DNA from 2 places in the Achromobacter sp. 1011791174 genome. Region 1 is predicted to be linked to the other one. Evidence: riboswitches for the same ligand, from Rfam matches in the RefSeq annotation. Region 1 holds a riboswitch; the other holds the start of a gene.
What was found. Region 1 has a riboswitch for glycine ahead of AC6LJ5_RS23385 (D-amino acid dehydrogenase). Riboswitches for the same ligand answer to the same signal wherever they lie in the genome.
Positions count from the first base shown of each region.

Region 2: another riboswitch for glycine. It lies ahead of gcvT (glycine cleavage system aminomethyltransferase GcvT); the one in region 1 lies ahead of AC6LJ5_RS23385 (D-amino acid dehydrogenase).

Region 1 is NZ_JCBANH010000084.1:5,597-26,710, forward strand. Features, by position in the region: gene AC6LJ5_RS23340 (methionine ABC transporter ATP-binding protein) at 1-561, opposite strand, end outside; gene AC6LJ5_RS23345 (MetQ/NlpA family ABC transporter substrate-binding protein) at 583-1,344, opposite strand; gene AC6LJ5_RS23350 (CopD family protein) at 1,681-2,103, opposite strand; gene AC6LJ5_RS23355 (spinster family MFS transporter) at 2,200-3,603, opposite strand; gene AC6LJ5_RS23360 (AraC-like ligand-binding domain-containing protein) at 3,820-4,797, shown strand; gene AC6LJ5_RS23365 (hypothetical protein) at 4,829-5,293, opposite strand; gene AC6LJ5_RS23370 (NAD/NADP octopine/nopaline dehydrogenase family protein) at 5,476-6,573, shown strand; gene AC6LJ5_RS23375 (3-hydroxybutyryl-CoA dehydrogenase) at 6,575-7,588, shown strand; gene ampC (class C beta-lactamase) at 7,653-8,819, opposite strand; glycine riboswitch at 8,992-9,093, shown strand; glycine riboswitch at 9,097-9,178, shown strand; gene AC6LJ5_RS23385 (D-amino acid dehydrogenase) at 9,225-10,451, shown strand; gene AC6LJ5_RS23390 (MFS transporter) at 10,523-11,857, opposite strand; gene AC6LJ5_RS23395 (GntR family transcriptional regulator) at 12,052-12,711, opposite strand; gene AC6LJ5_RS23400 (hypothetical protein) at 12,840-13,004, shown strand; gene AC6LJ5_RS23405 (amidase) at 12,997-14,352, shown strand; gene AC6LJ5_RS23410 (CaiB/BaiF CoA transferase family protein) at 14,368-15,564, shown strand; gene AC6LJ5_RS23415 (enoyl-CoA hydratase) at 15,561-16,379, shown strand; gene AC6LJ5_RS23420 (polysaccharide deacetylase family protein) at 16,407-17,318, shown strand; gene AC6LJ5_RS23425 (MmgE/PrpD family protein) at 17,315-18,736, shown strand; gene AC6LJ5_RS23430 (sulfite exporter TauE/SafE family protein) at 18,768-19,511, opposite strand; gene AC6LJ5_RS23435 (hypothetical protein) at 19,653-20,240, opposite strand; gene AC6LJ5_RS23440 (hypothetical protein) at 20,237-20,368, opposite strand; gene AC6LJ5_RS23445 (carboxylesterase family protein) at 20,441-21,114, opposite strand, start outside.
Region 2 is NZ_JCBANH010000145.1:1,092-9,871, reverse strand. Features, by position in the region: gene gcvT (glycine cleavage system aminomethyltransferase GcvT) at 1-871, opposite strand, end outside; glycine riboswitch at 952-1,086, opposite strand; glycine riboswitch at 1,116-1,210, opposite strand; gene AC6LJ5_RS28895 (ZIP family metal transporter) at 1,320-2,213, opposite strand; gene AC6LJ5_RS28890 (superoxide dismutase) at 2,239-2,853, opposite strand; gene AC6LJ5_RS28885 (BaiN/RdsA family NAD(P)/FAD-dependent oxidoreductase) at 3,043-4,248, opposite strand; gene AC6LJ5_RS28880 (arginine/lysine/ornithine decarboxylase) at 4,272-6,533, opposite strand; gene AC6LJ5_RS28875 (hypothetical protein) at 6,791-7,243, opposite strand; gene AC6LJ5_RS28870 (GNAT family N-acetyltransferase) at 7,331-7,873, shown strand; gene AC6LJ5_RS28865 (GGDEF domain-containing protein) at 7,952-8,780, opposite strand, start outside.

The sequences.
Region 1 (21,114 bases):
CGGCTCGTGCACCAGCGCGCGGGCGATGCCGACCCGCTGCTTCTGGCCGCCGGACAGCTTGGCCGGATAGGCATCGGCCTTGTCGCGCAGGCCCACCAGGTCCAGCAGCGCGTCGACCCGGACGCGCGCGGCGGCGGGCTTGACGCCGGCCACGCGCAGCGGCAGCGCCACGTTCTCGGCCACGGTCTTGGCCGACAGCAGGTTGAAGTGCTGGAAGATCATGCCGATGCGGCGCCGCAGCGCCACCAGCCCGTCCTCGTCCAGCTGCCCGACATCGGCGCCGTCGATCAGCACGCGGCCGGCGCCGGGGCGCTCCAGCATGTTGATGGTGCGCAGCAAGGTGGACTTGCCCGCGCCGCTGCGGCCGATGATGCCGAAGATCTCGCCGCGCGCGATGGAAAAGGACACGTCCGACAGCGCCGCCACCGGGCCTTGCGGCCCCTGGTAGCGCTTCTGCAAGCTGTCGAACACGATGTGCTCGCGGTCGCGCGCCGCCTCGGGCGCGCTGGCCGGGGCCGCGCCGGCCAGCGGCTCGGCCAGGGGAAGTTCGTAGTGCTTCATGATGGATCGCGCCAGCCGGCGTCAGAACACCGGAATGACCGAACCTTCGTACTTGCTCAGAATGAACTGGCGCACTTCCTCGGAATGGTAGGCCTTGACCAGCTCCGGCACCCACGGCGCGTTCTTGTCCTGCTCGCGCACCACGATGATGTTGACGTAGGGATTGTTTTCCTTCTTCTCCACGGCGATGCCGTCGCGCGTGGCGATCAGGCCGGCCTGGTAGGCGAAGCTGTTGACGATGGCCGCCGTGTCCACGTCCGGCAGCGAACGCGCCAGCACCACCGAGGCGCTCTCGACGAACTCCAGTTTCCTGGGGTTGGACGTCACATCGGCCAGCGTGGCCGTGCCGGTGAACGGATCGAAGCCATCCTTGAGCGTGATCAGTCCCTGGTCGCGCAGCACCACCAGCGCGCGCGTCTGGTTGCTGGGATCATTGGGGATGCCGACCTTGGCGCCGGGCGGCAGGTCCTGAAGCGACTTGTACTTCTTCGAATAGAAGGCGATGGGCGAGATCAGCGTATTGGCCACCGGCACCAGCTTGTAGCCGCGCTGCTTGATCTGGTCTTTCAGGAAGGGAATGTGCTGAAAGGAGTTGGCTTCCAGGTCGCCGTTGTTCAGCGCCTCGTTGGGACTGGCGGTGCCGGTGATCACCACCGGCTCGACGGCCAGGCCGTTCTTCTTGGCAACCCGCGCCACCACTTCCCAGATCTGCTCGTCCACGCCGCCGCGCACGCCGACCTTCAAGGGCTTGGGATCGGCCGAGAAGGCCGGGCCGTGGAACATGGCGGCCGAGGCCAGGATCGCGCCCAGCAAGCGCTTGAAAAACCGCCCGCGCGCCGAGCGCGCCGCGTGCGCTTGCCGCTCTCCGACGGGCTGCGTTTCGTCCTGGGCCAGTCCGGCGATGAAAAAACGGGTAGTCATGATGGAATCGCCTCTAAGTCTGTGCAGTTATGAGAGTGAGACGATTCTAGGGACGCGCTTATCGCGGGCGAACGAATACTTGGTTGAGTCCTTATTACACGGGTGTTTCCATATGGCGCGGGCGCATATGCCGGCCCATTGCGGATTGCGGCAAGCAGCCTGGAGGCGCCACACGCGGACGCGGCCGGACCGCGCCGCTCAGAACGGCTTGACCACCGCCAGCGTGACGATGGCCGCGGCCGCCAGCACCGTGAACGGCGCATACAGATCCAGCGCCGGCGGCCGTCCGCCGGCGCCGCGCGCCATGCGGCCCAGCGCCGCGCTCTGGATGCCCAGCAGCGCCGACAGCACCGCCGCGATGCCGATCTTGACCCAGATCCAGTTCATCGCGAACCAGCCCAGGCTCATGGCCAGGTGCAGGCCGACCAGCCAGCTCAGGGCCATGGCCGGCGTGGTCACGAACAGGGTCCAGCGGCGCAGCGCGCCCAGCATCTTGCGTTCCTTGGGCGCCTCGCCTTCCTGCGGCTGGGACGTCAGCAGGAACAGCGACACGAACAGCGAGCCGCACAGCCACGCGGCCACGGCCGCGACATGAAGCATTTTCAGGAGTTGGTAGGTCATGCGCGGATTATCGCCGCAGGCACACGCGGCGGCGCGCCGGTGGCGTCGCCCGAACCGCGACGAATTGTCGCGCCCCGGCGCCGCAGCCCGTAGCCGCTACGCGGTCGAGGCCGGCCGCGCCGTCAGCGGCGCCGCGCCATCGGACGCTTCGGCCGCGCCGGGCGCCGCCTCGGCGGCCAGGCTGCGCCGGTAGCTGCCGCAGCCCATCGCCAGCAGGACCACGCAGGCCACCGCCGCCGCGCCGATCATCGCGGACAGCGACTGCCCCACCGCCGCCGGATCGCGGAACCAGCGGTCGGTCAGCAAGGCCACCGCCGTGGTGCCCAGGCCCAGCCCGATCAGGTTGGAGATCAGCAGGAACAGCGCCGAGACCTGCGCGCGCAGCTGGTTGGGCGGCAGGATCTGCATCGCGGCCGTCGACGTGGGCATGGGAAAGGACGCGAAGAACATGGCCGGCAGGAGCAGCCCCACCGACAGCCACAGCGAATCGACCTGCGTGAACGCCACCGCCGGCGCCGCCATGCAGGCCGCGCCGATCACGCCGGCCCGCAGCGGCGCGTCGGCATGGCCGCGCCGCGCCAGCGCATCCATCAGCCAGCCGCCGCAGAACACGCCGGCGGTGTTGGCCGCCAGCACCACCGCGCCCAGCATGTAGCCCGCCTCGGTCGGCGACAGGCCGAACTTGCGCATGTAGAAGGCCGGCGTCCAGCCCAGCAGCGCGAACAATGCCATCGCGTAGAACGAGAACCCCAGGAAGTGGCAACAGAAGGTGCGCCGGTGCCGCGCCAGGAAGCGGAAGGTGTCGCCGATGGCGGGCTTGCTGGCGCGGCCGTCGGCGCCCAGGCGCAGGCCGCGCCGGCCGGGATCTCGCACCGTCAGCAGAATCAGCAGCGCCACCAGCAGGCCCGGCAGCCCCACCACGAAGAACGTCACCTGCCAGGGCCGCAGCGCGCCCAGCAGCGGCAGCGCCACGGTGTCCACGCTTTTCAGCAGGTTGATCACATAGCCGCCGATCAGGAAGGCCAGTCCGCCGCCGATGAACGAGCCGATCGAATACACGCCCACTGCCCGGCCCAGCCGGTCGCGCGGGAACATGTCGCTCAGCATCGAGTAGGTGGCGGGCGACAGCGCCGCCTCGCCCACGCCCACGCCAATGCGCGCCAGGAACATCTGGGCGAAGTTGCGCGACAGGCCGCAGACGGCGGTCGCCAGGCTCCAGAAGGCCACGCCGATGGCGATGATGCGCGGCCGCGAATAGCGGTCGGCCAACAGCGCGATGGGGATGCCCATGAAGGCGTAGAACAGCGAGAATGCCAGCCCGTGCAGCAGGCTGAACTGCGTGTCGCTCAGGCCCAGGTCGCGCTTGATCGGCTCGATCATCAGCGCCAGGATCTGCCTGTCGACGAAGGAAAATATGTACGCTAGCATGCAGACCAGGACCACGTACCATTCGTAGGCGTAGCGGCGCGCGGGCGCGCTGTCGGGGATATCGCCAGTCATGTCTTTTCCCTTGCGTGGCGGCGCTGTCGCGCCAGCCTTGTTCCGGCCGGCCGCGCATCGCCTGCTTGTGTGCGCCAGGTCCGGCCGCCGCGCGGCGCCCGTCCTGGAGTTCCCAGGCCGGCCCGGCGGGCGCGGCCTGGTCCGTCAGTTGTAGGCCTTTGCCGGGCGCGGCTCTATACGGGGCGCGCAAGCACTGTTCCCGGGGCGCAGGAAAGCATGTTCCAAGACTCGATTCCGCTGCAACGCCATTGCCTGCTCGACTCGGCCAACATGGCCGAGATCCGGGATCAGGTCAGCCATCACCTGTGGTCGCACCAGATGCGCGTGCCTCAGGGAAATCCCTTGCAGTCGCGCCTGTACGGCGTGTATTTCGGCAGCGCCGCGCTGTTCGACCTGCGCTATGGCGCCGAGGTCGAGATCGACGCCGGCGATATCGCCAGCTATTACCTGGTGCGCGCCACGCTGGCCGGCAGCGGCATGGTCGAGCTGGGTCGCCGCAGCGCCGCCATCCGCGCCGGCAGCCTGACCGTCTCCTCGCCCTCCGAACGCAGCCTCATCCGCGTCGGCAGCGACTGCCGCAGCCTGATCCTGCGGGTGGAGCGGCCGGCGCTGGAACGCCGCCTGCAACAGCTGCTGGAGCGTCCGCTCAGGGCGCCGCTGGTGTTCGACGTGGACGTGGCCGAAGGTTCGTCGGGCATGGCGGCGGTGCGCCAGACGCTGGACTATCTGTGCCGGCTGCACCAGGACCCCGACATCGACCGGCTGGCGCCGGCGCTGGCGGCGGGCTTCCCGGACTACCTGATGTCATTGCTGCTGATGCAGCTGCCGCACAACTACAGCGACGCGCTGCGCGCCGAGCGCCGGCAGCCGCTGCCGCTGCACGTCAGGCGCGCGCGCGACTACATCGAAAGCCATCTGGACGAAGCCGTCACCCTGGCGGAGCTGGCCGCGCTCTCCGGCGTGTCCACGCGCACCCTGCAGAACGGCTTCGCGCGCTTCCTGGGCCAGAGCCCCATCGACTACATCCGCGGCCTGCGGCTGGCGCGCGTGCACGCGGCGCTGGAACAGGCCGGGCCGGGCGACAACGTCACCGACATCCTGCTGCGCCACGGCGTGACCAGCTTCGGCCACTTCGCCAGCCACTACCGCAAGCGCTACGGCTGTCGGCCGTCGGACACGCTGCGCGGCCGCTAGCGCCGGCACGGGCCGCCGCCCGCGCCTGGGCTCAGCCGCCGGCACCGCGATGGCGGTATTCGCCCGGCGCGCCCAGCACCGCCTGGAACTTGCGGGCCTCGCCCGAATAGGCATGCTTGGCGGGTATGGTCAGCGTGACGCCCGACAGGCCGTTGCGCTTCGGTCCGCAGGACCAGAAGCCGTTGGAGATCTCGGCGTAAGGCACCCGGGCCACGACGCGCGGCGGCTGGCCGGACTTGGCGCCGCCGGACCTGGCATCGGCCAGCCACTCGATCCAGACGCGGCAGCTGACGTGCTCGAAACCCACGTTCTCCAGGATCACCCGGTAAGTGCCCTTCGCATCGCCGGAGCGCCAATGCCCGCCCTCCAGCGTCGCCACGAGCTCGGCCTCGTCCAGATTTGTGTCGGGACTGAGATCGGCGCTGGCATCGGCTCCGGCAACGGCGGAAGCCGCCAGGAACGAAAGGCTCAATAGCGCTGCGGCAAGGATTTTCATGATGCTGACGACCTGTTGGAAAGCGATGTCGAGAATTGGAGCATGCGCCCGCCGTGGTTTGTAGCACACCGCCAGGCCGGCCCGAATCCCTTGCCGGAATGGAACGGCGCTTGCGCGTTCGGCGCAGACCGGCCGCCATCCGCGCCGCTAGGATCGTCGCATCGTCATCAAGGAGCACGATCATGCGCGTCACTGTCATCGGAGGCGGACACGGCTGCTACGCGGCCGCCGCGGACCTGCACGAAAAAGGCCACGAGGTGCGCTGGTGGCGGCGCGACGCCGAGGCCAGCGCCGCGCTGGCCAAGGCCGGCGGGCTGGAGGTCACCGACTATCGCGGCACCCGCCGCATCGCCATCGGCGACGGCCCCGGCCAACTGCGGCTGGCGCGCGAACTGCGCGACGCGGTCCAGGGCGCCGAGCTGATCGTCATTCCGCTGCCCGCCACCACGCACGACGAGCTGGCGCCCCGGCTCGCGCCGCTGCTGGAGGAGGGGCAGGTGGTGTTCCTGCCGCCCGGCACCTTCGGCTGCCAGCTGTTCGCGCGCGCCCAGCGCCAGGCCGGCAACCGCGCGCAGGTCGCCTATGCCGAGACCGGCACCCTGCCCTACCTGGCGCGCAAGCACGGCCAGCGCGTGGTCATCAGCGGCTACGCCACGCGCCTGCCCACCGGCGTCTTCCCCCTTCGGCTGGCCGATGCCGCGCTGCGGCGGCTGGCCCAGGCCTATCCCAGCGTGGAGCCGGCGGGCGACGGCCTGTCCGGCGCGCTCATGAATGCCGGCCCCATCATCCACCCGCCGCTCATCCTGATGAACGCCGGTCCCTTGCAGCATTTCGAGCGCTGGGACATCCACAACGAAGGCACCCAGCCGGCCATCCGCGCCGTGACCGATGCGCTGGACGCCGAGCGCGTGGCGCTGCGCGAGGCGCTGGGCTATGGCGCGCCGCATTTCCCGCTGGCCGACCACTACGCCAAGGAAGGCGATGAATGGATGTACGGGCGCGGCGCCCATGGCCGCCTGACCGACAGCGGCGACTGGCGCGAGACCATCGACCTGCACCGCCACCGCTACATGCTGGAGGACACGCGGCTGGGGCTGTCCTTCCTGGTGTCGACGGGCCGCTGGGCCGGCGTGCCCATGCCGGTGGCGCAGGGCCTGCTGGCCCTGGCCTCGGCGCTGACCGGGCGCGACCTGTACGCCGAGGGCCGCACGCTGGAGAACCTGGGCCTGTCCGCGCTGTCGCGCGCCGACATGCGCGCGCTGCTGCAAGAGGGCTATTGAGATGGCCGCCCCCTTGTGCGTGATCGGCGCCGGCCGCATGGGACAGGGCATCGCCGCGTCCTACCTGATCGCCGGCCTGGAGGTGTCACTGATCGACCTCAAGCCCCGCGCCGCCGATGAACAGGCGCGCGTCCACGACGCGGCCCGCGCGGCCGTGCGCGCCGAGCTGGGCATGCTCGCGCGGCTGGGCGTGCTGAGCGAGGACCAGGCCGACGCCGCGCTGGCCCGGCTGCGGCTGCGCGCGAGGGACGATGCGGCCGCCGACCTGCGCGCGGCGCGCGCGGTGTTCGAGGCCGTGCCCGAACGCCTGGACGCCAAGCGTGACGCGCTGCGCTGGCTGGACGAGGCCTGCCCGGCCGACGCCGTGGTGGCATCGACCACGTCCACCTTCCTGGTCACCGAACTGGCGGCGCTGACGGCGCATCCGGAACGCTTCCTGAACGCGCACTGGCTCAACCCGGCCAGCCTGATCCCGCTGTTGGAAGTCAGCCGGGGCCCCGCCACCCGCGATGCCGCCGCCGACCAGCTGCTGGAGCTGCTGCGCATGGCGGGCAAGACGCCGGTGATGTGCGCGCCGTCCGCCGGCTACATCGTGCCGCGCATCCAGGCGCTGGCCATGAACGAGGCGGCCCGCATGGTCGAGGAAGGCGTGGCCAGCGCCGAGGACATCGACACCGCCGTGCGCCTGGGCTTCGGTTTGCGCTTCTCGGTGCTGGGCCTGCTGGAATTCATCGACTGGGGCGGCGGCGACATCCTCTACTACGCCTCGCGCTACCTGGCCGGCGCGCTGGACCCGCGCTTCGCGGCGCCGGACGTGATCGCGCGCAACATGGAACAGGGCCGCAACGGCTTGCGCGACGGCCAGGGCTTCTACGACTACGCCGGCGTGGACGTGGACGCGTATCGGATGCAGCGGCTGGAGCAGCTGCGCGACCGGCTGGCGCTGCTGGGCCTGCTGCCGCGCTGCGGCTCGGCGCTGAACGGGGCCGGCGCCGGCGCGGCGCCGGCCGCCTGACCGGAGACCGTCCGGCGGACCGGCCTAGGCAGCGCCCGCCGCCGCGACTGCCCCACGCGCCTGCTCAACGGCCTCCCGTCTCCAGCGCATCCAGCACCTCATAGGCCAGGCGCACGCGATCGGCGTTGGGATAGTTGCGGTTGGCCAGGATCACGATGCCGATCCGGCGTCCCGGCACGAAGGCGACGTAGGCGCCGAAGCCATTGGTGGCGCCGGTCTTGTTGATCCAGGCGTCGGCGCGCGGCGCCAGCGGCGGACGCAGCGCGCGCACGTCGTGCGTCTCGAAGGCGACCGTGTTGAAATTGCCTTCCAGCACGGTATCCAGCGGCGCCGGATAGCGATACTGCTCCCACACCAGGTCCTGCGTCATGCCGCCCAGTTCGAAGTAGCCCCGGTGCGTGTCGGCGATGGCCTGATCCAGCTTGGCGTCGCCGCTGGTGCCGCCCAGGTTCAGTTCCACGAAGCGCAGCAGGTCGCGGGCGCTGGTCTTGACGCCGTAGGCCTCGTCGGCCAGCACGCCGGGACTCACGCGCACCGGCTGGTTGCGCTTGTCGTAGCCCTGCGCGTAGCGCGCCATCTGGTCGGCCGGCACCTGCAGATAGGTGCTGGGCAGGCCCAGCTTGGGCAACAGCGTGCCCTGCATCAGCGGCACATAGGCCTGGCCCATGGCATTGGCGGTGGCCACGCCCAGCATGCCGATGCTGGGATTGGCATACGTGCGGCGCGTGCCCTCCGCGTAGCTGGGTTGCCAGGCCTGCAGATAGGCCATGAGCTGGGCGCGGTCGCGCACCGTGTCAGGCACCTGCAGCGGAAAGCCGCCCGCCGTGTGCGTGGCTAGGCCCAGCAGCGAGACCTTGCCAAAAGCGCTGCCCGCCAGCTCGGGCACGTGGCGCTCGACCGGATCCGCCAGCGACAGCCGACCCAGCGCCTGCGCATAGGCGGCCAAGGTGGCCGAATAGGTCTTGCTGATCGAGCCCACTTCGAACAGCGTGTCGTTGGTGACCGGGACGCGCGTCTCCCAGGATGCCAGGCCGAAACTGTAGAAATGCTGCTCGCCCTGCCGGGTCACGGCCACCGCCATGCCGGCGATTTCATGCTGCTTCATCACCGTCAGCACGGCCGCGCGCACGCGGGCGTCGGCGTCGTAGATGGGGGACAGCGCCGACGCGGGCAGCGATGCGGCAAGGGCAACGGCCAGCAGGCAGCGGCGGAACAAGGCGGACAGGCGCATGGAGAACTCCCGGAAAACAGCGCAAGCAAGGCGGGCGGGGCCAGGCGGCGGCGACCGGCATGCCGGCGCGCGCCCCGCGCGAACCCAGGATGGTAGCGCCGCCACGCCCATACTGGTACTAACCCTGAATTCCAGGACGCGAAATATTTGGCTATCCTGCCACGGTCGTAGCAAACACCCCGCAGAAGAGACTCGCCCCGGCCCGGCCGCGCGGCGGGCGCCGACGGAGCAACCGCCCCGGAAACTCTCAGGCAGACAGGACTGCGCGGTGTAGACGATCTGGAGAGAGGCGCATTGCGCGCCCACCGAAGGGGAACCCCGGCACGCGCCGGGCAAAGCTCTCAGGTACCGGGACAGATGGGGTGCAGCGGCCGGCCGGCCGTCGCCACGCCATCTGGAGCAATCATGCCCCGCATCGCCATCATTGGCGCCGGTATCACCGGCGTCACGTCCGCCTACGTCCTGCGCAAGCAGGGTTACGACGTTTCCGTCTACGACCGCCAGCGCTATCCCGCGATGGAAACCTCCTACGCCAACGGCGGCCAGCTGTCGGCCAGCAACGCCGAGGTCTGGAACAGCGCCGCCACCGTGCTCAAGGGTCTGCGCTGGCTGGGCCGCAGCAACGCGCCGCTGCTGCTCAATCCGCGCTTCAGCTGGCACAAGTATTCCTGGCTGCTGCAATTCATGCGCCAGATCCCCAACCACCGCCGCAACACCATCGCCACCACCCGGCTGGCGATCGAGGCGCGCCAGCACCTGTACGACATGGCCGAGGCCGAAGGCATCGACTTCGACCTGGAGCGGCGCGGCATCCTGCACATCTACCACGACGCCGCCAGCTTCGAGGCCGCGCGACGCGGCAACGAGCTGCTGCGCGAAGGCGGCCTGGAACGCTACGCGGTCACGCCCGAGGAGGCTCGCGACATCGAGCCGGCGCTGCAAACGGCCTGCCACGCCGGCTTCTACACGCCGTCCGACGCCACCGGCGACATCCACAAGTTCACGCGCGGGCTGGCCCAGGCCTGCGAGCGACTGGGCGTGCGCTTCGTGCAGGACGCCGACGTCGCCGCGATCGCGGCCGACGGCACGGGCTACGCGCTGGACCTGGCCGGCACGGACGGCGGCGACGACCGGCACCAGGCCGACGCCGTGGTGGTCTGCGCCGGCGCGGCCAGCCGACGCTTCGCGCGGCAGCTGGGCGACACGGTCAACATCTATCCGGTCAAGGGCTATTCGATCAGCGTGCACCTGGACGACGCCGCCAGCCGCGAGGCCGCGCCGCGCGTCAGCCTGCTCGACGAGGCCGCCAAGATCGTCACCAGCCGGCTGGGCGACCGCTTCCGCGTGGCCGGCACCGCCGAGTTCAACGGCTACAACCTGGACATCCGCGCCGAACGCGTGCAGCCGCTGGTGGACTGGACCCGCCGCCACTTCCCCGGCGTCAGGACGGCGCGCGTGGTGCCCTGGTGCGGGCTGCGCCCGATGACGCCGGACATGATGCCGCGCGTGGGTCCGGGCAAGCGGCCGGGCGTGTTCTACAACACCGGCCACGGCCACCTGGGCTGGACCTTGTCGGCGGCCACCGCGCAATTGCTGGCGGCTAGCGTCGGCGAACGGTTGCGGCCGCACTGAGACGACGCGGACGCGGCCGCAACCGGCGGACCGCCGTTCGCCGCCAGCGGCTCGCCGCCCGTCGCCTTGCGCTAGCGCGCCAGTCGGCGCATCGCCAGCGCGACGATCGCGGTCGAGGTCAGCTGCATGGCGGCGACCACGTACAGGCCGGCGGCCACGCCGCCGGTCCATTCCTTCATCCAGCCCATCATGAAGGGCGTGGCGAAGCCCGCCAGGTTGCCGACCGAGTTGATGAAGGCGATGCCGCCGGCGGCGGCCGTGCCGGTCAAGAAACCCGCCGGAATCGCCCAGAACACGGGAAACGCGCCCAGCACGCCGATGGCGGATACGCTTAGCGCGGCCATCGCCAGCACGGGATTGCCGATGTAGGCGGCGGTCAGCGCGAGCCCCGCCGCGCCGACCAGCGTGGCGCCGGCGCAATGCAGGCGCCGCTCGCCGGTCTTGTCGGAGTGCGCGCCGTTGAGCACCATCGCCACGGTGCCCAGCGTGAAGGGGATCGCCGACAGCAGGCCGATGTCCAGCGCGCCGCGCACGCCCAGCTCGCGCACCAGCGACGGCATCCAGAACGCCAGCGTGGCGTTGCCGCCGACGATGCAGAAGTAGGCGGCCGTGCACAGCCACAGCGCCGGCTGGCGCAGGGCCTGGGCGAAGCTGGCGTGCTTGCCGCCGTGGCGCTGCTCGGCCTCCAGCTCGGCTTCCAGCGCCGTCTGCTCGGCGGCCGACAGCCAGCGCGCCTGGCGCGGCCGGTCCGGCAGGTAGCCCAGCACCACGATGCCGGCGATCACCGAGGGTATGCCCTCCAGCACGAACAGCCATTGCCAGTTGCGCAACGGCGCCACGCCGTCCATGCCGCTCATGATGAGGCCCGCGATCGGACCGCCGACCACGCCGGCGATGCCGAAGGACGTCATGAACCAGCCGTTGATGCGGCCGCGCCGGCCGGCGGGGATCCAGTACGTCAGGTACAGCATGACGCCGGGAAAGAAGCCCGCCTCGAACACGCCCAGCAGGAAGCGCAGCAGATAGAACGAGAACGGCGTCGTGACGAAGGCCATGGCCATCGACGTTAGCCCCCACAGGATGGTGATGCGCGCCAGGGTCTTGCGCGCGCCGATGCGCTGCAGCAGCAGATTGCTCGGCACCTCGAACAGGAAATAGCCGATGAAGAAGATGCCCGCGCCCAGGCCGTACACGGCCTCGCTGAAACGCAGGTCCTGCAGCATCTGCAGCTTGGCGAAGCCGACGTTGACGCGGTCGATCCAGGCGAGCAGGAACAGGAAGATCAGGAAAGGAATCAGCCGCCACGCGACCTTGCTGTGCATGCGGGCGGAATCGACGGCCGGGGCATCGCCTCGGGAATGCTGCGGGGCCGGCTGTGCGGCGGGCTGCGGGGATACGGCATCCATGACTAGTTCCTTGGTGTACCGGACTGGGTTGGGGCCCAACCCGTTACAACCAGGCAGGGCGACGCATCAAGATTTTTAAATTTCTTATAAATATATTTTGAAGCATCGCAAAAATGCAGTAATCGGGACTTACCCGCAGTCGGACCCGCGGCGGGCCGAATCCGCCGCCGGTCCGTTCCCTCGACCCTCAGGCTTCAGGCCAGCAGATCCTTGGGCAGCGCCGCGATGAAGGACGCGAAGCTGATCGAGCCCTGGCCGGGACTCATGTGCCGCGTCATCAGCGTGGCGGCGCGGCCCGCGTCCTGGGCCTGGATCGCGGCGACCAGTTCGCCGTGCTGCGCCCACGAGGAAGCCAGGTGGCCGAAGGCCGAATAGGCGTGGCGGCGGTAGGCGCCGGTGCGCGAGCGCATGCGCAGGATCTCCTGGCGCAGATAGGGATTGCGCGCGCCCTGGTAGAGCGCGTCGTGGAAGCGCCGGTTGTGGTCCTGCCAGGCTTCCGCGTCCTCGCGCCGCGCCACCGCGCCGGCGCGTTCGTGGATGGCGGCCAGTTCCTCGCGCTCGGCCGGCGTCATGCGTTCGCAGGCCAGCCGCGCGCCGATGCCCTCCAGCTCGGCCAGCAGTTCCCACATCGCCAGCAGCTGCGCCACGTCCATCTTGGCCACCACCATGCCGCCGCGCGGCAGGCTGTTGAGCAGCCCTTGCGCCTGCAATTGCAGCAAGGCCTCGCGCACCGGCGTGCGCGACACCTCGTAGGTCTGCATCAGCTGCTGCTCGTCCACGGCGTCGCCCGGCAGCAGGCTGCCGTCGCGGATGGATTCCTCGATGGACAGGCGTATGCGTTCGGCGGCCTTCATCGCGGCGCTCCCGGAATCGAAAGGTTCAGGCGTGCACGGTTCGTCATATTATTTTCTTGACTTCTATAAATATATTTATGACACTGGAATCTTATTTTAAGACCTAAGCGTAGCAGGAGACACCCGTCATGGACGAGAAACGCAAGGAAGACTGGCAGTCCTGGGTCGAGCTGGCCTTCCTGAGCCACGGACTGGCCGTGCCGCCGGACGCGCAACGGGCCGTCGCCCGCACGCTGATGCGCCTGTCGGCCGTGGCCGCCGAGATCGCGCCGCGCGAGGACGGCCATGATTGACGCCTCTGCCTTCCTCTCCGTGGCCGGCGCGCGCGCGGCCTATCGACGCGCCGCGCCGCCGCTGCGCGACGCCCACGTCGCCGCCCTGGCCGCCGGCTTCACGCGCCGCGCCGCGCCGCTGGGCTGCGTGGTCCAGCTGTTCGCCCCCGCGTCGGCCCCCGCCGACGCGGACGGGCTGCTCGCCCGCGTGCCGCTGGCGCACAAGGACGCCTTCGACACCGGCCTGCACGCGCCCCGCCTGGGACGCCCGCGCGCCACGGGCGCGCCGCGCCCCGTCGCGGCCGTGCTGCGGCGGCTGGCCGAGCATGGCGCGCTGAACCTGGGCGCGCTGGCCATGGCGGAACATGCCTGCGGCGCCACGGCGGAGAACCCGCACGCGCCAGCCCTGATGAACCCGCTGGACAGCGCGGCGGCGGTCGGCGGCTCTTCCAGCGGCTCGGCGGTCGCGGTGGCGGCCGGCCTGTGCCCGGCCTCGCTGGGCACGGACACCGCCGGCTCGGTCCGCATGCCGGCCGCGACCTGCGGCCTGATCGGCCTGAAGCCCACGCCGGGACGCTTGTCCGCGCAAGGCGTGGCCCCGCTCGCGCCGACGCTGGACACGGTGGGCGTGATCGCCCGCGACGCACTGGACGCCGCCAGCGTCTTCGCGGCCGCCCTGCCCGCCGGCGACGAAGATCCCGGGTTGCCCCTGCGGCTGGACGCGCTGGAGCGCGAGCTGGCGCGCCCGCGAGATTGGCGTATCGCCAATGCGCTGCATGCGCAGGGGGAAGATCCCACGGTCGCCGCCGCGCTGACCGGCTTCGAGCAGCGCCTGCGCGGCGCCGCCAGGCTGAAGCCGGCCGCGCTGCCCGACCTGGACCGCCTGAACCGGCTGGCGCAGATCGTGCTGCACGCCGAGGCCGCGCTGGCGCTGGCGGCGGCCGTGCGCGGCGACCTGGACACGCTGGCCCCGTCGACCCGCGCCATCGCGCTGCCGGGCTGGGCCATGCCGGCCGTCTGGTATCGCCACGCGCTGGCGCAGGCGGCGCCGCTGCGCGCGGCCTTCCTGGCCGGCAGCCTGGGCGACGCCGACCTGCTGCTGGCGCCCTGCTTCCCGCAAGGCGTGCCGGACCGCGACGCGGTCACGACCTCCAGCCCCGCCTTCGACCCGCGCGCGCTGGCCGCGCTGCATCGCCATCACGCCTACGTCAATTTCCTGGGCCTGCCGGCGCTGGTGCTGCCGGTGGGCCTGGACGGCCGCGGTCGCCCCGTCAGCGCGCAGCTGATCGGCGCGCCGGGCAGCGAGGCGCGAATGCTGGCCTTCGCCCGCCAGTTCGCCCTGCCTCACTCCACGTTTCTGCAACGCTGACCCATGGGAACCACCATGTCCAAGATCACCGCCTCCCCCGCCCTGTCGCGCTTTCGCGTCCTCGACCTGTCGCGCGTGCGCGCCGGCCCGACCTGCGTGCGCATCCTGGCGGACTTCGGCGCCGACGTCATCCGCATCGAACCGCCCGCCGGCGTCGATCCCAACGAAGCCATGTTCGCCGCCGACCGCCACGGCGGCGACTTCCAGAACCTGAACCGCAACAAGCGTTCGCTGACGCTGAACCTGAAGAAGCCTGAAGGCCTGGCCGTGCTGCGCAGCCTGGTCGCCACCGCCGACGTGGTGGTCGAGAACTGGCGCCCGGACGTCAAGGCGCGACTGGGCCTGGCTTATGAGGACCTGCGCGCCATCAACCCGCGCATCATCCTGGCCAGCATCTCCGGCTTCGGCCAGGCCGGCCCTTATGCGGGCCGGCCCGGCTTTGACCAGATCATCCAGGGCATGGGCGGGCTGATGTCGGTCACCGGCCATGCCGGCGGCGGGCCGCTGCGCGCGGGCCTGGCCGTGGCCGACTGCGGCACCGGCATCTACGCGGCGGTCGGCATCCTGCTGGCCTTGCTGGAGCGCGAGCGCTCGGGCGAGGGCCAGTGGGTGCACAGCTCGCTGCTGCATACCCAGATCGCGCTGATGGACTTCCAGGCGGCGCGCTACCTGAACGAAGGCGATACGCCCGCACAGGCCGGCAACGACCATCCCACCAGCAGCCCCATGGGCCTGTTCGAGGCCAGCGACGGCGCCTTCAACCTGGGCGCCTCCGGCGAGGGCAACTGGAAGCGCCTGTGCGACTGCCTGAACGCGCCGCAGTGGCTGCAAGACCCGCGCTACGCCACCGAGAAGCTGCGCGTGGCCAACCGCGCCCCGCTCAACGAGGCGCTGGCGCGGCGCTTCCGGGAAGCCAGCGTGGCCCACTGGGTCGAGCTGCTGAACCGCGCCGGCGTGCCGGCCGGCCCGGTCTACACCATTCCCCAGGTATTCGAGGACGAGCAGGTGCGGCACCTGGGCGTGGCACAGTCGGTGACCGGCGACGATGGCCAGGCCTACCGCCTGATCTCGCAGCCCGTCACGCTGACGCGCACGCCCGCCGCCATCGCCCGGCCCGCGCCGGGCTGGGGCGAGCACACCGACGAGATGCTGGCCGAAGCGGGCTACGACGCCGCCGGCATCGCGCGCCTGCGCGCGGAGGGCGTGGTATGACCGGCGCGTCCTCGCCGGCCGGCGGCCAGCCCGCCGGCCACATCCAGGAAGCGCTGCGTGACGGCATCGCCACGCTGACGATCAGCAACCCGGCTCGCCGCAACGCCATGACGCTGGCCATGTGGCGGCAGCTGGCGGCCAGCCTGGCGCGGTTGCGCGAAGCGCCGGACCTGCGGGTGCTGGCCCTGACCGGCGCGGGCTCGCAGGCCTTTGTGTCGGGCGCCGACATCAGCGAATTCGACCAGGCCCGCGACAGCGCCGAGGCGGCCGCCGCCTACAACCAGGCCGTTGCCGAGGCACAGGACGCGCTGGCGCGCTTTCCGGCGCCCACGGTGGCGCTGATCCAGGGCGCCTGCATGGGCGGCGGCATCGGCCTGGCGCTGGCCTGCGACCTGCGCTATGCCAGCGCCAGCGCGCGCTTTCGCATGCCCGCCGCGCGCCTGGGCCTGGGCTATGGCTATGCCGACATGCGCCGCGTGGTGGCGGTGACCGGCATGGCCGCGGCCTTCGAGCTGTTCTACACCGCCCGCACCCTGGACGCCGAACAGGCGCAGGCCGGCGGACTGCTGCACGAGCGTTTCGCGCTGGACGATTTCGAGCGGCTCTCCCAGGCCCGCCTGCAACGCATCGCCGCCAACGCGCCCCTGTCCTTGCGGGCGGCGAAAGCGGCGATACTGGCATCCATGCGCGAACCCTCCGCCGCCGAACTGGAGACCATCGCCGCGCTGGTGCGCCAATGCTTCGACAGCGCCGACTACGCCGAGGGCCGCCGCGCCTTCGCCGAAAGGCGCGACCCCGTTTTCACCGGCCGCTGACGCCGTCCGGACTTGCCGACAGACATCATGAACAATCCCCGCATTCCCTTCCTGATGCCGCGCCAGCGCCCGCCGCTGGCCGGCCTGGACGGACGCCCCATCCTGGTCCACCTGGTCGTCAACGTGGAACACTGGCCGTTCGACCAGCCCATGCCGCGCACCATCCTCACCCCGCCGCACGGCATCGGCAACGTGCCCGACGTGCCCAATTTCAGCTGGGCCGAATACGGCCTGCGCTGCGGCCTGCCCCGCATGATCGACGCCATCGCTGGCCGAGGCCTGCCGGCCTCGGCCAGCCTGAACGCCTCGGTCATCGACGCCTATCCGGCGGCCGCCGACGCGCTGCTGCAGGCCGGCTGGGAATTCATCGGCCACGGCATCCACCAGCGCGCGCTGTCGCAGGACGGCGGCGTCGGGCAGGCCGAGGCCATCGCCGCCGCGCTGGACCGGATCGAGCGCTTCAGCGGCGCGCGCCCGCGCGGCTGGCTCTCGCCCGGCCTGCGTGAAACCAGCGAAACGCCCGACCTGCTGGCGCAGGCTGGCGTGGACTATGTGTTCGACTGGTGCCTGGACGACCTGCCCAACTGGATGCGCGCCGCCCCGCGCCCGCTGCTGGCCCTGCCCTATGCGCTGGAGCTGAACGATTCCGTGATCCATGCCGTGGAAAAGCACGCCACCGGCGAGTTCGGCCGCCGGCTGGATCACACGCTCAACGTCTACGCGCGCGAGGCCGCCGCGTCCGGCATGCCGCGCGTGCTGACGCTGGGACTGCATCCGCACCTGATGGGCGTGCCGCATCGCTACCCCGATTTCGAGGCCATGCTGGACCGGCTCCAGCGCCATTCCATGACCCGCTTCGTCACCGGCGCCGAACTGTACGCGTGGTATGCCGGCCAGTGCTCGCCGCCGCTGCGCGGCGCGCCGGGAGACCAGGCATGAGCGGCGCGCAGACCACCGCCGCGCGCGACGCGGAGCCGTCCCAGCCAGCCGCCAGCGCCATCGACGCGCTGGTCGCGCACCTGCAGCGCCTGCGCTACGAGGACCTGCCGGCCGAGGCTGTCGCCGCCGCCCGGACCTTCCTGCTGGACGCCATCGGCGTCGGGCTGTCGGGCTCGCGCCACCCGCGCATGGCGGCGCTCAAGCACGCCGCCGCCGCGCTGGGCCAGGGCGCCGAGGCCACGGTCTGGGCCAGCGGCGAACGGCTGCCGCTGGCCAGCGCGGTCATGCTCAACGCCTACCAGGTCTTCAACCAGGAATTCGACGCGATCCATGACCGCGCCGTGGTGCACGCCTTCGCCTGCATCGCGCCCGCCGCGCTGGGCTATGCCGAGCGCGAGGGCGGCGTGGACGGCAGGCGCCTGATCACCGCCGTGGCCGCAGGGCTGGACTTCGCCATCCACGTGGCGCTGGCACAGCGCGCGCCGATGCGCTTCTTCCGGCCAGCCATGTGCGGCGGGCTGGGCGCCACCGCCACCCTGTGCAAGCTCGCCGGCCTGGACGAGGCCGCCACGCGCGACGCCCTCGGCCTGGCCTACAGCCATCTGTCCGGCACCATGCAGGCGCACATCGAAGGCTCGCCCGCCGTCGGCCTGCAGGTCGGTCTGAACGCGCGCGCCGCGGTCACGGCCTTCGAGCTGGCGCGCGCCGGTTTTCCCGGCCCGCGCGACATCCTGGAGGGGCCGTTCGGCTATTTCGCGCTCTACGACGCCGGCCAGGCGCGCTGGGACGAAGTCGCCGGCGACGTCGGCCGCGTCTTCCAGATCGCGCGCATGAGCCACAAGCCCTACCCCACCGGACGCGCCACGCACAGCGGCATCGGCGCCGCGCTGCGGCTGATGCGCGAACACGCGCTGCGGCCCGGGGACATCGCCGGCATGAAGGTGTACGCGTCGTCGCTGATCGTGCGCCTGGTCGGCCGGCCCGCCCGGCCCGGCATGGACTCGGCCACCGCCCGACTGTGCATGGGCTACACCGTCGCCACGGCCATCCTGCATGGCCAGGTGGGCATCCAGGATTTCGATCCGGACGCACTGGCCGATCCGCGCCGGCTGGAGCTGGCCGCCCGCATCGAGGTGCTGGACGACGGCAATCCCGATCCCAACGCCATGTGCCCGCAGCGCGTGGAACTGCATCTGCGGGACGGCCGCTGCCTGGCGCTGGACATGCCCGAGTTTCCGGGCAGCCCGGCGCTGCCGCTGGACGAAGCCGCGCAAGACGCCAAGTTCCGCGCCTGCTGCGCCTCGGCCCAACCTCCCGTGCCGCCGGACCGGGCCGAGGCGCTGATCCGCCGCCTGCGCCGCCTGGAGGATGCGGCCGAGCTGCGCGAGATCGTCGCGCTGCTGTCGACCGCCGACTAGCGATGCCGCGCGGGGCCGCAATGGCCCCGCGCTAGCGCGCCAGCAACTGCGGCACGGCCGAAATCAGCAGGGTCACGCCCGAACAGGTCAGCAGGCCCAGCACGATGCGGCGGAACGCCAGCTCCGAGATCCCCATGTACAGGCGCGTGCCCAGCAGCGTGGGCACCAGCATGGCGGGCGCGACCACCGCGAACATCGGCAGCATGTCGCGCGTGATCATGCCCGTGCCCAGATAGGTCAGCATGGTCACCGCCAGCATCGACAGATTGAAGTTCTGGATGACGGCGCGCTGCGCGTGCTTGTCGAAGCCGCACAGCGTGCACCAGAGCGTGGGCACCACGCCGGTGAAGCCGCCGATGCCTCCCATCACGCCGCCCACCAGTCCGGCCGCGCAGTCGCCGACCCGGCTGCCCTTGATGCGCGGCAGGCGCGCGGCGAACAGCATGGTCGGACACCAGATCGCCAGGATGGCGCCCAGCACCGCCTTGAACCAGGTCATGTCCAGCATGGGCAGCAGCTGCACGCCCAGCGGCACGCCGGCCAGCCCGCCGGCCACGAAGGGCCACAGCATTTTCCAGTCGAAACCGCGCCGCACCGAGAACACCGCCAGCAGCTGGCCGGTCAGCGAGCCGAACACGGCCAGCGCGGCCGCCAGGCGCGGATCCAGCGCCCAGGCCCAGAACGACATCGACACCATGCCGAACGCGAAGCCCGACAAACCCTGCACGAATCCCGCCACGGCCGCGCCCAGCGCGACCAGCCACCAGCCATCCATGAGTCCCTCTCCCCGTGGCGCGCCGCGCCGGCTTGCGTCCGCCGTGTCCTGCGCGCCTGGATCGCTATTCTAGAGAGACGGCGCGGCCGCGCCATTCGGACTGCTGATGCCGCCATAGCCTCAAGCTGATGGCGGCCGGGCTCACCATTCCAGCAGATCGAAGAAAGCGCGGGCGGCCTCGTCGCCGCCCAGCACGGCGGCGGCGGCGCGGACGGCGGCCTCGCGGTGCCTGGGGCGCAGCTCGCCCTCGTCGTCGCACAGATCGTCGCCGGCGTCTTCATGAACACCGCCCACGGCCGCCAGCACGGCGGCCAGCGTGCGCAGGTCGGGCGCCAGCCATTGCGCATCCCAGCGGCCCGCGCCATGCAGCGCGTACAGGACGCGGCCGGTGGACATTTCCAGGATCAGCGGATCGGCGTGCTGGTCGGCGATGACGAGCCAGTCCTCGGGCCAGTCCGTCAGACGCTCGCCGCTGTTGCCGTCCCAGCGATAACCGGCCTGCCGGACCCACAGCTTGGCCAGCGGCGCGAAACCCAGGGCCGTGCCGGGAATGGTCACGCCCACCGGGCCGACATGCTCATAGACCACGGGGCCCAGCGGCCCGACTTCGGCGTAGAACTCGGCCAGCGCCGGCGGCAGCGGAAACGGGCCGCGCCACTCGCCCGCGCCTTGCGGGCGCAGGTCGCCGAAACGAAGGAATTGGTCGCGGATGGGTGCGTAGCCGCTCATGCCTGCGCCGCCCGGCCGGGCGCGCCGCCGGCGGACGCGACGTCGGGCGGAGGCACGGCCGGACCATTGACCTCGCCATGCATGGGAGAAGAAAAACCGACCAGCAACGACATGAGTGGCTTGGACATGGGAATCGTGGATCACCGGGGCCGAAGAGAATGCCGTATTGTCCCATGGCCGGGCGGGTCCACAACGGCGCGCTAGCGCGGCTTGCGCTGCTCGAACAGCCATTGGCGCCAGGCGCCGTCGGTGAACAGCTGCGGCGGCACGCGATGGTCCATGCCGACATAGGTGATGAACCGGGGCCGACCGCCGGCGGCGGCCAGTTCCTCGGCCCAGACCTGGGCGCCGACATAGGCATTCTCCTGATCGTAGTCGCCGTGGATCAGCAAGGTCGGCACATGCGCCACGGAACGCGCCAGGCTGCGCTCGGGCGGCACGCCCGACAGCGCGACCATCGCGGCGAACAGGCCGGGCCGTGCCACGGCGGCGTCCATCGCGGCGGACGCGCCCATCGAAAAGCCCAACGCGTAGACGCGGGCCGGGTCGATCGGATGGCGGCGCATCAGCTCATCCACCAGCGCCAGCACGTCGGCCAGCGGCGCCCCCGGCTGGGATATGCGCAGACCATGCGTGTCATTGATGTAGTTGGCGCTGCGGTCGCGCGTCTGCGGCACCACCACATAGGCCGGAAAGCTGCGTCGCACATCGGGCGCGGCCCACAGGCGCGTGAAGGCCGTCATGGGCTTGAGGTTGTCGTCGCCGATGCCGCCGGAGCTGTGAAAGAACACCACCAGCGGGTAGCGCTCGCCAGCCACCGGCCGGGCCGGCGCCAGCAGCCGGTACGGCATGTCGGTCTTGCCGGCATCGAACA
Region 2 (8,780 bases), on a different contig from region 1:
CCTGCAGCTTCAGGCCCAGGAAGGCGGCCGGGGTGGCGAATTGTTCCAGCGCGTCGCGGCCGATGAAGCGGCGCTCGGCGTTCTTCAGCGACACCGTCCAGGTCAGGCCGGCCTGGTCGGGCTGGATCAGCTCGTCCATGTCCTGACCGTAGAGATTCATGCCGGCTTCCAGGCGCAGCGTGTCGCGCGCGCCCAGGCCGCAGGGACGCACGCCTTGCGCCGCCAGGTCGCGCCACAACGCGACGGCCTGCGTGGCGGGCAGCACGATCTCGAAGCCGTCCTCGCCGGTGTAGCCGGTGCGGGCCACCAGCGTGTCGTCGCCCACCTGGGCGGCCACGAAGGGCGTCAGCGGTTCGCTGGCGGCCTGCCAGGCCGGACGCGCGGCCCAGACCTTGGCGCGGGCGTTCGGGCCCTGCACGGCGATCATGGCCAGGTCGCGGCGCGGCGCGATGGCCACGTCGAACTTGCCGGACTGCCGGACGCGCTGCATCCAGGCGATGTCCTTGTCGGCGGTGCCGGCATTGACCACGACGCGCCACTCATCGGCGGCGAAGAAATAGATGATCAGGTCGTCGATCACGCCGCCCTGCGGATTGAGCATGCAGCTGTACAGCGCCTTGCCCGGCACGGTCAGCTTGGCCACGTCGTTGGCGACCAGGCGTTGCAGGAAGGCGAAGGCGTCCGGGCCGGTCACGTCGACGTTGAGCATGTGCGAGACATCGAACATGCCGGCGTCCTGGCGCACGGCGTGGTGCTCTTCCAACTGCGAGCCGTAGGCCAGCGGCATGTCCCAGCCGCCGAAGTCGACCATTCGGGCGCCGGAGGCGATGTGTTCGTCGGCCAGCGGGGTGCGTTTGAGGGTTGCGGACATGCGCGGGAACTCCGGAGCGGCAGCGTTGCCAGGGTTGCGGAAAGCCGCCAGCGGACACGCGTCCACGGCACGGCTGAATCTTCCGCCCCTCTGTCCTTTTGCCTGAGAGTTGCCCCGCGTGGCGGGTGTGCACCTTCGGCGCCTGGGCTGCCCGCTACGTCCCCATTCGGGACGGCCTGAAAGGCGCGGCGCCAGGTCTCTCCAGAGTGCTGTTTTGCCGCGTCGACCGAAAACCGGGACAGGGCAAGCATGGACGGTATGGGTTACCTGAGCGATTCCGGGCGAATTGCGCCTTCGGCGGCGGCCAGCGTGATGGCCGCTCTCTCCCGCAACATGCGTGACAGCGGCGCAAGCATACATCGAAACCCCGGGCGCCGGAAAGCGAGGAAACCCGGCAGTCCGCGCGCCGTTCGGGCGGCCGCGACAGACCGGGAGCAAGCCGCCGCCACTAACCCAGCGCGGTGTCCAGCAGCATCATCAGCACGAAGCCCAGCATCAGCCCGCCGGTGGCATGGACCTCGTGTCCCTTGCGGTGCGATTCGGGAATGATTTCATGGCTGATGACGAACAGCATGGCCCCGGCGGCAAAGCCCAGTCCCCACGGCAGCAAGGCCGCCGACCAGCCCACCACGGCAGCGCCCAGCACCGCGCCCAGCGGCTCGACCAGGCCCGACAGCATGCCCAGCGCCACCGCGAAGGCGCGCTTGTAACCGGCGGCCATCAGCGCCACCGCCACCACCAGCCCTTCGGGAATGTCCTGGATGGCGATGCCGGTGGCCAGCGCCGTGCCGCGCAGCGGGTCGTTGCCGGCATAGCCCACGCCGATGGCCAGCCCTTCGGGCAGGTTGTGCAGCGTGATGGCGAACACGAACAGCCAGGTGCGGCGCAGGCGATGCGCCTCGATGCCTTCCCTGCCCTTGATGAAATGCTCGTGCGGCAGGCAGCGGTCCATCAGCAGCAGCACCGCCGCGCCCAGCAGGATGGCGGCGCCCACCAGGATGCCGGCGCCCCAGGGGCCATGCCCCAGCTCGCCCGCCGCGGCGATGCCGGGCGCCACCAGAGAGAAGGCGCTGGCGGCCAACATCACGCCGGCGCCAAAGCCGTACAGGCTGTCCTGCACCTTCTGCGGCAAGGTCTGGGCGAACAGCACGGGCAGCGTGCCCAGCGCGGTCGCGGCGGCGGCCATCATGCCGCCCAGCAGCGCGTCGGCCACGTGCGGCGCGCGCACGTCCAGGCAGACCCAAAGCTGGTACAGGGCCAGGCAGGACACCAGCACGGCCAGCGTCCAGATGCTGACGCTGGTGGCGGCCGGCCGGATCCGGTGTCGGCTGAATGTGTTCATGGGCGCCTCGCTGGCCTAACCGCGATCAGCCCACGGCGGCGGCGTAGCGGCGCGCCACCTCGGACCAATCGATCACGTTGTAGAACGCGCCGATGTACTCGGGACGGCGGTTCTGGTACTTCAGGTAGTAGGCGTGCTCCCATACGTCCAGGCCCAGGATCGGGGTATTGCCGTGCATCAGCGGGCTGTCCTGGTTGGCGCTGCTCTCGACCACGAGCTTGCCGGCCGGCGTCACCGACAGCCAGGCCCAGCCGCTGCCGAAGCGGGTCAGCGCGGCCTTGGTGAAGGCTTCGCGGAAAGCGTCCAGCCCGCCGAGGTCGGACGCGATGGCCTGCGCCAGCGCGCCGTCGGGCGCGCCGCCGCCGCGCGGCGACATCACGGTCCAGAACAGGCTGTGGTTGGCATGGCCGCCGCCATTGTTGCGCACCGCCGCGGTGATGGCGGCGGGCAGCTGGTCCAGCCGCGCCACCAGCGACTCGACCGGTTCATCGGTCGACAGGCCGGCGCCTTCCAGGGCGGCGTTCAGGTTGTTGACGTAGGTCTGGTGATGCTTGCCGTGATGGATCTCCATCGTCAGCGCGTCGATGTGCGGCTCCAGCGCGTCATAGGCGTAGGGCAGCGCGGGCAAGGTATGGGCCATCAGATGTCTCCGTCAGATCGTCCCTCGGTGGCGGGAACGAATCACTATCAAAAACACAAATGATATTTATTTTTATTTGATATCACAACGGGATTGTCACAATCCGCGCGATAAGGCCGGCCTATCGCCGCCGGACGCGCGCCCGGCAGCGGCCGTCCGCGGCCTCCCGGCGCCGCCCGATTCCGTCCGCTACAGCGCCTTGCCGCAGGCCACGCCCGAGGCCCAGGCCCACTGGAAGTTGTAGCCGCCCAGCCAGCCGGTCACGTCCACGGCCTCGCCGATGAAGTACAGGCCGGGCACGGTGCGCGCCTGCATGGACTTCTGGTCCAGCCCGCGCGTATCCACGCCGCCGCGCATGACCTCGGCCTTCTTGTAGCCGGCCGTGCCGCTGGGCGTCAGCGTCCATTGATGAATGTCCTGGGCCAACCCGCGCAGCGTCTTGTCCGGCGCATCGGCCAGTCTCAAGGCCGCCAGTCCGGGCTTGCCGCCCTGCTCCGCCAGCGCCAGCCAGGCGTCGGCCAGCCGCTTGGGCCACAGCCCGGCCAGCACCGTGTGCAGCTGCTGCCGGTTTCCGGACTTGGCATCCAGCAGCTCGGCGGCCAGGTCACGGCCCGGCGCCAGGTCCACCACGATGGGCTCGCCCGGCTTCCAATAGCTGGAAATCTGCAAAATCGCCGGCCCCGACAGCCCGCGATGCGTGAACAGCAGGTCTTCGAGGAATTCGCCGCGCGCCTTGCCCTGCCCCGTGGACAGGCTCACTTCCAGCGCCACGCCGGACAGCGCCGACAAAGGCTGCCATTGCGCCGCGTCGAAGGTCAGCGGCACCAGCGCGGGCCGTGGCTCGACGATTTTCAGGCCGAACTGGCGCGCGATCTTCAGGCCGAAATCGGTGGCGCCCAGCTGCGGGATCGCCATGCCGCCGGTCGCCACGACCAGCTTGGCCGCACGGATGAGGCCCTGGCTGGTGCGCAGCTCGAAGCCCTGCTCGCCGTGGGCGATCTCGGCCACCGAACAGCCCATGTGCCAGGCCACCCGGCCTTCGTCGCACTCGGCGCGCAGCAGCCCGATGATGGATTCGCTGGAATCGTCGCAGAACAGCTGGCCGCGATGCTTCTCGTGCCAGGACACGCGATGGCGCTTGAGCAGCGCCAGGAAATCCTGCGGCGTATAGCCCGCCAGCGCCGAACGGCAGAAGTGCGGGTTCTCGGACAGGAAGTTGGCGGGGCCGGCGCCGAGATTGGTGAAATTGCAGCGGCCCCCGCCGGAAATGCGGATTTTCTCGGCCAGGCGCTCGGCGTGGTCCACCAGGACCACGCGCAGGCCCCGCTGGCCAGCCACCGCGGCGCACATCATGCCCGCGGCGCCGGCGCCCAGCACGGCAACGTCAAACAACATCGGAGCTCCGGATCCTTGCGGGATCACTCTTCCTTCAGGCAGTCGACGTAGTAGCGCTTCTCGCCGTCCTCGCCCACTTCGTCGGCCAGGCCGTGGATGTAGGTCTCGAAGCCCGGGAAGCGCTCGTTGAACTCGCGCGCGAACTGCAGGTACTGCACGATGGTGCGGTTGAAGCGCTCGCCCGGGATCAGCAGCGGAATGCCCGGCGGGTACGGCGTCAGCAGCACGCCGGTGACGCGGCCTTCCAGCTTGTCGATGTCGACGCGCTCGACCTCGCGGTGCGCCATGCGGGCGAAGGCGTCGGACGGCTTGAGCGCCGGCACCATGTCGCTCAGGTACATCTCGGTGGTCAGGCGGGCCACGTCGCGTTCGCGGTAGGCCTCGTGGATCTGCTGGCACAGGTCGCGCAGGCCCATGCGCTCGTAGCGGCGATGCACCTTGCAGAAATCGGGCAGGATGCGCCACAGCGGCTGGTTGCGGTCGTAGTCGTCCTTGAACTGCTGCAGCGCGGTCAGCAGCGTGTTCCAGCGGCCCTTGGTGATGCCGATGGTGAACAGGATGAAGAACGAATACAGGCCGGTCTTCTCGACCACCACGCCGTGCTCGGTCAGGTACTTGGACACCAGCGCGGCCGGGATGCCGGTCTCGCCGAAGCTGCCGGACATGTCCAGGCCCGGGGTGATGATCGTGGCCTTGATCGGGTCCAGCATGTTGAAGCCTTCGGCCAGGTCGCCGAAGCCGTGCCAGTGCTCGTTGGACTCCAGGATCCATTCATCGCGGTTGCCGATGCCTTCGGACACCAGGCGGTTCGGGCCCCAGACCTTGAACCACCAGTCGTTCTTGCCGAATTCGGATTCCACCTTGCGCATGGCGCGGCGGAAGTCCATGGCTTCGCGGATGCTTTCCTCGACCAGCGCGGTGCCTCCGGGCGGCTCCATCATGGCGGCGGCCACGTCGCAGGACGCGATGATCGCGTACTGCGGCGACGTGGACGTGTGCATCAGGTACGCCTCGTTGAACACGTTGCGATCCAGCTTGCGGGTCTCGGACTCCTGCACGATGATCTGCGAGGCCTGCGAAATGCCGGCCAGCAGCTTGTGCGTGGAGTGCGTGGCGAACACCATCGCGTCTTTGCTGCGCGGGCGGTCCTGGCCGATGGCGTGCATGTCCTGGTAGAACTCGTGGAACGCCGCGTGCGGCAGCCAGGCTTCGTCGAAGTGCAGCGTGTCGACGTGGCTGCCGAGCTGTTCCTTGATCATTTCGACGTTGTAGATCACGCCGTCGTAGGTGCTTTGCGTCAGCGTCAGGATGCGCGGGTTCTTGTTGACGGCCTCGCGCGCGAAGGGATTGGCCTCGATCTTCTTGCGGATGTTGTCCGGGTGGAATTCTTCCAGCGGGATCGGGCCGATGATGCCCAGGTGATTGCGCGTCGGGCGCAGGAACACCGGGATCGCGCCCGTCATGGTGATGGCGTGCAGGATCGACTTGTGGCAGTTGCGGTCCACCACGACCACGTCGCCGGCGGCGACGTTGGCGTGCCACACCACCTTGTTCGAGGTGGACGTGCCGTTGGTCACGAAGTAGCAGTGGTCGGCGTGGAAGATGCGCGCGGCGTTCAGCTCGGACTCGGCCACCGGGCCGGTGTGGTCCAGCAGCTGGCCCAGTTCATCCACGGCGTTGCAGACGTCGGCGCGCAGCATGTTCTCGCCGAAGAACTGGTGGAACATCTGGCCCACGGGGCTCTTCAGGAAGGCCACGCCGCCGGAGTGGCCGGGGCAGTGCCAGGAATACGAGCCGTCCTGCGCGTACTTCACCAGCTCGCGGAAGAACGGCGGCGGCAGGCTGTCCACGTAGCTGCGCGCTTCGCGGATGATATGGCGCGCCACGAACTCGGGCGTGTCCTCGAACATGTGGATGAAGCCGTGCAGCTCGCGCAGGATGTCGTTCGGGATGTGCTCGGACGTGCGCGTCTCGCCGTACAGGTAGATCGGGATGTCGGCGTTGCGAAAGCGCAGCTCGCCGATGAAGGCGCGCAGGTTCTTGATCGCGCTGGCCACGTCCTCGGGCGAGTCCACGTCGAACTCTTCATCGTCGATCGACAGGATGAAGGCGCTGGCGCGGCTCTGCTGCTGCGCGAAGGAACTCAGGTCGCCATAGCTGGTCACCCCGATCACCTCGACGCCCTCGGCCTCGATCGCGGCGGACAGGGCACGGATACCAAGACCGGACGCGTTCTCGGAACGGTAGTCCTCGTCGATGATGAAAATGGGGAAGCGGAATTTCATGCAGGCGCTCCTGGGGCAAGGCAAACGGACGCGTATAAGGGACGCGAGTGTACTGCGGTAAATAAACCGCCTGGGGATAGGCGGCGCGTAAGCCCGCCGGGGTGCGGGAATGGCCGAATTGTAGGGCGCTTTTTCTTTCAGTCCCAAGGCAATCCGCCCCGGGGCGCTCGCAGCGGCCCGCGGGTGTTGCGCATATGCCCCGCCGGGCGCGCCAGCGGCGTCGCGGCAGGCCGCCGCGACGGCGGGAAAACGGGGATCTAGCGCAGGGTCAGGGGCTCGCCGGCATGCAGGGCCGCGATGAAACGTTCGAAGTAAGGCGGGATGGCCTCGGCCTGCCCGTAACGGATACGCCGCTCGACCTTGGCGATGGCGGCCAGGCAGACCTGGGCGCCGGACTCGCCGCAGACCAGCACCACCGGGTCCTCGTCGTCGCAGACTTCGTACAACCCGCCGTGCTCGCGCCGCGCCACCTCGTACAGGTAGGCGGCCGCGCCCACGGTCTGCATCGGCGTCAGGGCCAGCGCGCCGACGTGGGCGGCCTCGAGCGCGGCATCCAGCGCATGGATGCTGCCCGGCGTGTAGTCCAGCCCGGCGCCGTCCGAGCCGGCGGCCTGGACGAACTCCTGGGCGGCGGCGGCCACCCGCGCCACGAACTCCGCCTGGACTTCGTCGCGCCTGGCTTCATGGTTTGTCTTGAGGAAACCGAACATCGAGGGCTCCTTGGAGAAAACCGCTAGCGGCGTTGAAAACCATTATAGGCAAGCGTCCCCCTATACTGGATTGCCGCGCCGCAAGGCGTGCCCATTTCCCAACACCCCGCCATGCCCGATCCGCTGATACGACGATTGACGCCCACCGACGCCGCACCCTTGCGCCAGTTGCGCCTGGACGCCTTGCGCGAAACGCCTGAAGCGTTCGGATCGAGTTACGAAGAGGAACATACGCTCACGCTGGACGACATCCGCGCCTGGGTCGCCACCGACATCGAGAACGCCATGTTCGGCGTGTTCATCGACGGCGCGCTGGCCGGCATGACCGGCGTCGGCCGGCAGCACAGATTGAAGATGCGCCACAAGGCGCAGATCTGGAGCGTGTACGTGGCGCCGGCCGCGCGCGGGCGCGGACTGGCGCGCCGGCTGATGCTGGCCGCCATCGACCACGCCGGCGGCATGCGCGGCGTGCGCCAGCTGCAGCTGAGCGTCACGGCCGGCAATCTTGCCGCGCGCGCGCTGTACGAGAGCCTGGGCTTCGCGGAGTACGGCGTCGAGCCGGAAGGACTGTGCGTGAACGGCGTGATGCACGACGAAAGACTGATGACGCTGCGCCTGGCCGGCGACTGAGCGCCCTGCGGCGGCACACGCCGCTGGCGGCCTGCCGCAACTTCCCGCCCCTTGGAGCCGACGCTGCGTGGCGCCGTTTCAGCCCGAGTTGGCGCGCCGGCGCGCGCCGTAGGAACACACCTGGTTGCGGCCACCGTCCTTGGCCTTGTAAAGCGCCTGGTCGGCCGCCTTGATGACCGCCTCGGGCGCGCGCAACGCGTCGCCGCGCTCGGCCACGCCGATGCTGACCGTCACGCGCAACGGCCGCGTGTTGCGTCCGCCGCGGGCGCCACGGCGGCGCAAGCCCGCCTGGTCCGTCCGAGGACGGGCCGGCTTGTCGCGCAGGCGCATCTGGTAGGCCTCGATGGCGCGCCGCACGGCTTCCAGGTGCGGCATGCTTTCCGCCGCGGTCTTGCCGGGAAACACCAGCGTGAACTCCTCGCCGCCATAGCGGTAGGCATGGCCGCCGCCGGACACGCGGCGCAGTTGCGCCGCGACCATGCGCAGCACCTGGTCGCCCACGTCGTGGCCATGGGTATCGTTGAAGGCCTTGAAATGATCCACGTCCGCCATCGCCAGCGTATAGACCCGGCCCATGCGTTGCAGCTTTTCGTTGAGCGCGCGCCGGCCCGGCAGCCCGGTCAGCTCATCGCGGAACGCCATGTGGAACCCTTCATGGGCCAGCGAAATGGATAGCGAGGTCAGCGCGGCGGCCGACATCAGCGCCAGCTCGATCGGATGCTGTGCGCCGCGCGGCAGGGCCCAGGCCATGCAGACGAAGCCCAGCCACTGGCCGGCCTGCTGCGGACGGCCATAGCGCAACAGCAGCAGGGTCAGCGTCAGGCCGGTCGCCAGCAGCGCGGCCAGCGCCTCGACCGGAACGCCCAGGCGCGCCAGCGCGCCTTGCACGGCCAGCGTGCTGAAGAAG